Regions from separate parts of the Enterococcus montenegrensis genome, predicted to be linked through region 2. Evidence: a T-box and tRNA genes for the amino acid it is inferred to sense, from the RefSeq annotation. Region 2 holds a T-box; the other holds one or more tRNA genes.

Region 1 (3,384 bases), 450 kb from region 2:
ACGCTTATCAGGCGTGCGCTCTAACCAGCTGAGCTATAGGCCCATATTTAAAAACTAAAAGCGGGTGACGAGAATCGAACTCGCGACAACAGCTTGGAAGGCTGTGGTTTTACCACTAAACTACACCCGCATGGCGGTCCCGACGGGACTCGAACCCGCGATCTCCTGCGTGACAGGCAGGCGTGATAACCACTACACTACGGGACCAGGATTTAGTTTTTAAAATTGCGGGAGCAGGATTTGAACCTACGACCTTCGGGTTATGAGCCCGACGAGCTACCAGACTGCTCCATCCCGCGATAATATAAGTTTTACTAACTCTCTACATAAATATAGAATTGTAGCAAAGGAGGATAAGGGATTCGAACCCTTGCACGGTTTTACCCGCCTGACGGTTTTCAAGACCGTTCCCTTCAGCCGGACTTGGGTAATCCTCCAAAAAAATCAAATCTACAATGCCACGGATGGACCTTGTAGGACTCGAACCTACGACCGGACGGTTATGAGCCGTCTGCTCTAACCAACTGAGCTAAAGGTCCAGGCTCTAAAAAATCGCGGCGGAGGGGATCGAACCCCCGACCTCCCGGGTATGAACCGGACGCTCTAGCCAGCTGAGCTACACCGCGAATAATCACTTTATTATTACTATTAAAATGATATGGAGCCTAGCGGGATCGAACCGCTGACCTCCTGCGTGCAAAGCAGGCGCTCTCCCAGCTGAGCTAAGGCCCCTTGTTTCTTTTAAATCGGGAAGACAGGATTCGAACCTGCGACCCCTTGGTCCCAAACCAAGTGCTCTACCAAGCTGAGCTACTTCCCGTTAAATTATTACTACGCGCCCAAGAGGAGTCGAACCCCTAACCTTTTGATCCGTAGTCAAACACTCTATCCAGTTGAGCTATGGGCGCATCTTTCTAATGCCGAGGACCGGAATCGAACCGGTACGGTGATCACTCACCGCAGGATTTTAAGTCCTGTGCGTCTGCCAGTTCCGCCACCCCGGCTTTTTTACTTTTTAAAGTAAAGCGGAAAACGGGGTTCGAACCCGCGACCCCCACCTTGGCAAGGTGGTGCTCTACCACTGAGCTATTTCCGCATGGTTTTGATGCCGGCTAAAGGACTTGAACCCTCGACCCTCTGATTACAAATCAGATGCTCTACCAACTGAGCTAAGCCGGCCTTTTATGCGGGTGAAGGGACTTGAACCCCCACGCCGTAAGGCGCCAGATCCTAAATCTGGTGCGTCTGCCAATTCCGCCACACCCGCATATTTCTTATGAGCCGTACAGGGCTCGAACCTGTGACCCTCTGATTAAAAGTCAGATGCTCTACCAACTGAGCTAACGGCTCATATGGGGGTTAACGGGTTCGAACCGCTGACCCTCTGCTTGTAAGGCAGATGCTCTCCCAGCTGAGCTAAACCCCCATAAGTTCGCGTGGCGACGTCCTACTCTCACAAAGGGAAACCCTTCACTACAATCGGCGCTAAGAAGCTTAACTTCTGTGTTCGGCATGGTTACAGGTGTATCCTTCTCGCTATCGCCACCACACTATTTAATTAAGTGAATTTCATTCACTCAAAACTGGATCTTGAAGTTTTTCAAAACTCTTCCGAGTTTTCTTTTACTTTGGTTAAGTCCTCGATCGATTAGTATCAGTCCGCTCCATACATCACTGTACTTCCACTCCTGACCTATCTACCTGATCTTCTCTCAGGGATCTTACTTTCTTTAAGAAATGGGAAATCTCATCTTGAGGTGGGCTTCACACTTAGATGCTTTCAGCGTTTATCCCTTCCCTACATAGCTACCCAGCGATGCCTCTGGCGAGACAACTGGTACACCAGCGGTAAGTCCATCCCGGTCCTCTCGTACTAAGGACAGCTCCTCTCAAATTTCCAACGCCCGCGACGGATAGGGACCGAACTGTCTCACGACGTTCTGAACCCAGCTCGCGTGCCGCTTTAATGGGCGAACAGCCCAACCCTTGGGACCGACTACAGCCCCAGGATGCGACGAGCCGACATCGAGGTGCCAAACCTCCCCGTCGATGTGGACTCTTGGGGGAGATAAGCCTGTTATCCCCAGGGTAGCTTTTATCCGTTGAGCGATGGCCCTTCCATGCGGAACCACCGGATCACTAAGCCCGACTTTCGTCCCTGCTCGACTTGTAAGTCTCGCAGTCAAGCTCCCTTCTGCCTTTACACTCTGCGAATGATTTCCAACCATTCTGAGGGAACCTTTGGGCGCCTCCGTTACCTTTTAGGAGGCGACCGCCCCAGTCAAACTGCCCATCTGACACTGTCTCCCACCACGATTAGTGGTGCGGGTTAGAGTGGCCATAACACAAGGGTAGTATCCCACCATTGCCTCCTTCGAAACTAGCGTCCCGATCTCTACGGCTCCTACCTATCCTGTACATGTGGTACAGACACTCAATATCAAACTACAGTAAAGCTCCATGGGGTCTTTCCGTCCTGTCGCGGGTAACCTGCATCTTCACAGGTACTAAAATTTCACCGAGTCTCTCGTTGAGACAGTGCCCAAATCGTTACGCCTTTCGTGCGGGTCGGAACTTACCCGACAAGGAATTTCGCTACCTTAGGACCGTTATAGTTACGGCCGCCGTTTACTGGGGCTTCAATTCGTACCTTCGCTTACGCTAAGCACTCCTCTTAACCTTCCAGCACCGGGCAGGCGTCAGCCCCTATACTTCATCTTTCGATTTTGCAGAGACCTGTGTTTTTGATAAACAGTCGCTTGGGCCTATTCACTGCGGCTGACCTTGCGGTCAGCACCCCTTCTCCCGAAGTTACGGGGTCATTTTGCCGAGTTCCTTAACGAGAGTTCTCTCGCTCACCTTAGGATTCTCTCCTCGACTACCTGTGTCGGTTTGCGGTACGGGCCGTTGTCTTCTCACTAGAAGCTTTTCTCGGCAGTGTGACATCAGAAGCTTCGGTACTATTATTTCCCTCCTCATCACAGCTTGTCCTTATAGAAATAAGCATTTGACTCATCTCAAGACTTACTGCTTGAACAGACATATCCATCAGTCTGCACTTCTTAGCCTCCTGCGTCCCTCCATTGCTCAAACAAATACAACGGGTACAGGAATATCAACCTGTTGTCCATCGCCTACGCCTATCGGCCTCGGCTTAGGTCCCGACTAACCCTGGGCGGACGAGCCTTCCCCAGGAAACCTTAGTCATTCGGTGGACAGGATTCTCACCTGTCTTTCGCTACTCATACCGGCATTCTCACTTCTAAGCGCTCCAGCAGTCCTCACGATCTACCTTCAACGCCCTTAGAACGCTCTCCTACCAATACACCTTCGGTGTACTCCACAGCTTCGGTAGTATGTTTAGCCCCGGTACATTTTCGGCGC
Region 2 (3,384 bases):
ATCATCCGGCTAACCCAGAAAAAGATAATATCATATCCGGTAACTAATGTATTGGTTGGGAAATAGCGCTTGTAATCTTCACTATCTGTATTAGGCCAACCCATAGTTGAAAATGGCCACAAAGCAGAAGAGAACCACGTGTCCAATACATCTGGATCTTGAACCCAGTTTTCACTATCGCTAGGTTCTTGCATACCGACATACATTTCTCCGGTTTCTTTGTGATACCAGGCTGGGATTTGATGTCCCCACCACAATTGGCGCGAAATTACCCAGTCATGAACATTATCCATCCAACGCAAGAATGTTTGATTAAAGCGTGGTGGGTAAAATTCAACGGCATCTTCTGTTGCTTGGTTTTCAATTGCTTCTTTGGCAAGAGGTGCCATCTTCACAAACCATTGTGTTGATAAGCGGGGTTCCACCACTACGCCGGTCCGTTCTGAATGCCCAACATTATGGTTCATTTTTTCAATTTTAACCAAGCGACCGATTTCTTCTAAATCTGAAACGATTAATTTTCGAGCAGCAAAACGATCCATCCCAGCATATTTTCCTGCTAAATCATTCATCGTCCCGTCATCGTTCATGACATTTACCCGTGGCAAGTCGTGACGATTTCCTACTTCAAAGTCATTGGGATCATGAGCTGGCGTAATTTTTACAACCCCAGTTCCAAATTCACGGTCAACATATTCATCGGCGATAATTGGAATTTCTTTATTCACTAATGGCAAAATAACGGTTTTGCCAATATATTGTTGGTACCGCTCATCTTCTGGGTGAACCGCAACCGCAGTGTCTCCTAACATAGTTTCAGGACGGGTTGTCGCAATTTCCAATTCACCTGTTCCATCACTTAAAGGATACGTCATATGATAAAAAGCACCTTCAATATCTTTATGAATCACTTCAATATCTGATAAGGCAGTGCGGGCTTGCGGGTCCCAGTTGATAATATATTCACCACGATAAATCAGATCTTTTTCGTATAAGGTAACAAAAACTTTGCGGACTGCTTCTGACAACCCTTCATCTAAAGTAAAACGTTCCCGAGAATAATCTAAAGAAAGACCCATTTTAGCCCATTGCTCACGAATATGATCGGCATATTCATCTTTCCATTCCCAAACGTTATCAATAAATTTTTCCCGACCCAAATCATAACGAGAGATTCCTTGTTCCCGCAATTTTTCTTCTACTTTGGCCTGCGTTGCAATACCGGCATGATCCATTCCTGGTAGCCATAACGTATCAAAACCTTGCATCCGTTTTTGGCGAATAATCATATCTTGCAAGGTTGTATCCCAAGCATGACCTAAGTGTAATTTTCCGGTAACATTTGGTGGTGGGATCACAATAGAATAAGGTTTTGCTTTTTTATCCCCACTTGGTTTAAATAAATCTTCGTCCAACCATTTTTGATAACGGCCTGCTTCCACTTCTTGTGGATTATACTTTGTTGATAAATTATCAGACATTTTTTTGCCCCCTTAAATTTAAAAAATTAACTAGCTTTTGCAAATCAAAACTTTAATCTCAACCGCCTGTAAACTAAACAATAAAAACTCCGCGCTTGATTTCTCGTATGAAAAATAATTTTTCATGCTAAACATCTTCGCTATAAAATGAATCCTTGCTACTTTAATAAACCAATAGAAATTATTCTTAAAACTTAAATCTGTTTAACAATAAAAAAAGTCCTAAGATGCCAAGCATCTTAGGACGTAAATTTACGCGGTACCACCTAATTTGTAGATCACTCTACCTCTTAAGCGTGAGTTAACGGTCACGAAACGTTTGATTTTACTAAAATTTCCAATCAAAGACTCCCAAGCTACCTTCACAAAACTTACGTGGAAATCTCCCAGCTGTGATTTCCTCTCTCAAACGCAGTCTTCTGCTACTCCTCTTGTTCAACGTCTGGGCTTATTCTACAATGAAGCATACCAAGTGTCAAATCAGAATTTTTAAATTAAACTTTTCGCCGCTGCTAGCGCTTTTTCATAATCTGGCTCTTGACTAATTTCTGGTACAATTTCTCGATATTGAATCACGCCTTCTTTATCCAAAACAAAAATAACGCGGGCATAGTGATTGGTTGCTGGAATTAATAAATGATAGTTTTCATCCATCGTATTATCCGGATCATGAAGCATTAACATATCTACGCCTTCTTGCCCACACCAAGCAGCTTGTTCTACTTTGGTATTATTTGAAATAGTGGCAAAATTAAGCTCTTTTATTTGGCTTGCTTCCATATTAAAACGTTTGGTTTGAATAGCACAAACACGGGTATCAATATCTGGCACAACACTTAAAATTGTTGGTTTATCTAAAAAATCGGTAACCGTATGTTTAACATCTTGCAAGTCTGCTAAAGTAAAAGCTGGCGCTTTTTCACCAACGGCTGGTTGTTCACCGGGTAATGTTACGGGTTGACCTTTTTTTGTTAATTCCATTTTATCTTCTCCTTTTACTGATGTCGTTAAATATCTTGCTACATTCAGTATAGATAAGGATCGGTAAAAAACCAAAGATACTGCTTAACTATTTGCCACCGCTGTTTTATCTTGATACGTTTGGTCAAAGAAAATCAACGTCTGTAATTCTGTCGTTAAGTCGATGTATTGCACATGCACATTTCCTGGTACGTCCACGCGGTCTGGTGCAAAATTTAAAATCGCCGTAATCCCCGCTTTTACAATCACATTTACTGCTTCTTGCGAGAACTGACTTGGCACAGTTGAAATTGCAACCGTCACACACTTTTCCCTGGCAATTGTATCAAATTCGGCCATGCTATAAATTTCATGACCATCAATCACTTTTCCGACTAAATCTGGATTATTATCAAAAACGGCAACAATATTCAAATTACTGTTACGCCGAAAATTGTTGTTTGCTAATGCTTTTCCTAGATTTCCAAAGCCAACTAAAGCAATTCTTTTTTCTTCATTGGTATCTAAAATACTATTAAAAACCTCAATCAAATAACTAACATCATAGCCATAACCACTTCGACCCAACTCCCCTAAATGGGAAAAATCGCGTCGAATAGTAGCAGAAGGAACTTGTGTGATCTCTGCAAATTCTTTTGATTTAATTCGTTTAATACCGGAGTCTTGTAACATATTTAAATAGCGTAAATATAAAGGCAAACGTTTCGCTGTTGCCTTAGGAATCTGTTTTAACTTACTATCTTCGACCATGATTGGCTCCTTTGTTCGTTTTTTCACATAGTCAGTGTATCATGCCACAGACATCCTCGCAAGTTATTTTGATAGCAAAACAAATTCACAAAATTTTTTTAATAACAAAAAATGATATATCTATCTGTTGGTCACAAAATTTAAAAAAAATATCAATTCAATTTGCCTCATA

Evidence for each region. The T-box of region 2 lies ahead of P3T75_RS09920 (valine--tRNA ligase). A T-box ahead of a tRNA ligase gene usually reads a tRNA of that ligase, here a tRNA-Val.
Region 1: it has a tRNA-Val gene. The T-box ahead of P3T75_RS09920 (valine--tRNA ligase) is inferred to sense a tRNA for this amino acid. The anticodon was not compared.

Annotation. Positions count from the first base shown of each region.
Region 1 is NZ_CP120467.1:2,517,171-2,520,554, forward strand. Features, by position in the region: tRNA gene P3T75_RS12120 (tRNA-Ile) at 1-43, opposite strand, end outside; tRNA gene P3T75_RS12125 (tRNA-Gly) at 60-130, opposite strand; tRNA gene P3T75_RS12130 (tRNA-Asp) at 132-207, opposite strand; tRNA gene P3T75_RS12135 (tRNA-Met) at 226-299, opposite strand; tRNA gene P3T75_RS12140 (tRNA-Ser) at 348-437, opposite strand; tRNA gene P3T75_RS12145 (tRNA-Ile) at 466-539, opposite strand; tRNA gene P3T75_RS12150 (tRNA-Met) at 553-626, opposite strand; tRNA gene P3T75_RS12155 (tRNA-Ala) at 660-732, opposite strand; tRNA gene P3T75_RS12160 (tRNA-Pro) at 747-820, opposite strand; tRNA gene P3T75_RS12165 (tRNA-Arg) at 835-908, opposite strand; tRNA gene P3T75_RS12170 (tRNA-Leu) at 919-1,004, opposite strand; tRNA gene P3T75_RS12175 (tRNA-Gly) at 1,025-1,096, opposite strand; tRNA gene P3T75_RS12180 (tRNA-Thr) at 1,107-1,179, opposite strand; tRNA gene P3T75_RS12185 (tRNA-Leu) at 1,186-1,267, opposite strand; tRNA gene P3T75_RS12190 (tRNA-Lys) at 1,278-1,350, opposite strand; tRNA gene P3T75_RS12195 (tRNA-Val) at 1,354-1,426, opposite strand; rRNA gene rrf (5S ribosomal RNA) at 1,435-1,550, opposite strand; rRNA gene P3T75_RS12205 (23S ribosomal RNA) at 1,629-3,384, opposite strand, start outside.
Region 2 is NZ_CP120467.1:2,063,723-2,067,106, forward strand. Features, by position in the region: gene P3T75_RS09920 (valine--tRNA ligase) at 1-1,481, opposite strand, end outside; T-box leader at 1,719-1,929, opposite strand; gene tpx (thiol peroxidase) at 1,971-2,462, opposite strand; gene P3T75_RS09930 (redox-sensing transcriptional repressor Rex) at 2,547-3,212, opposite strand.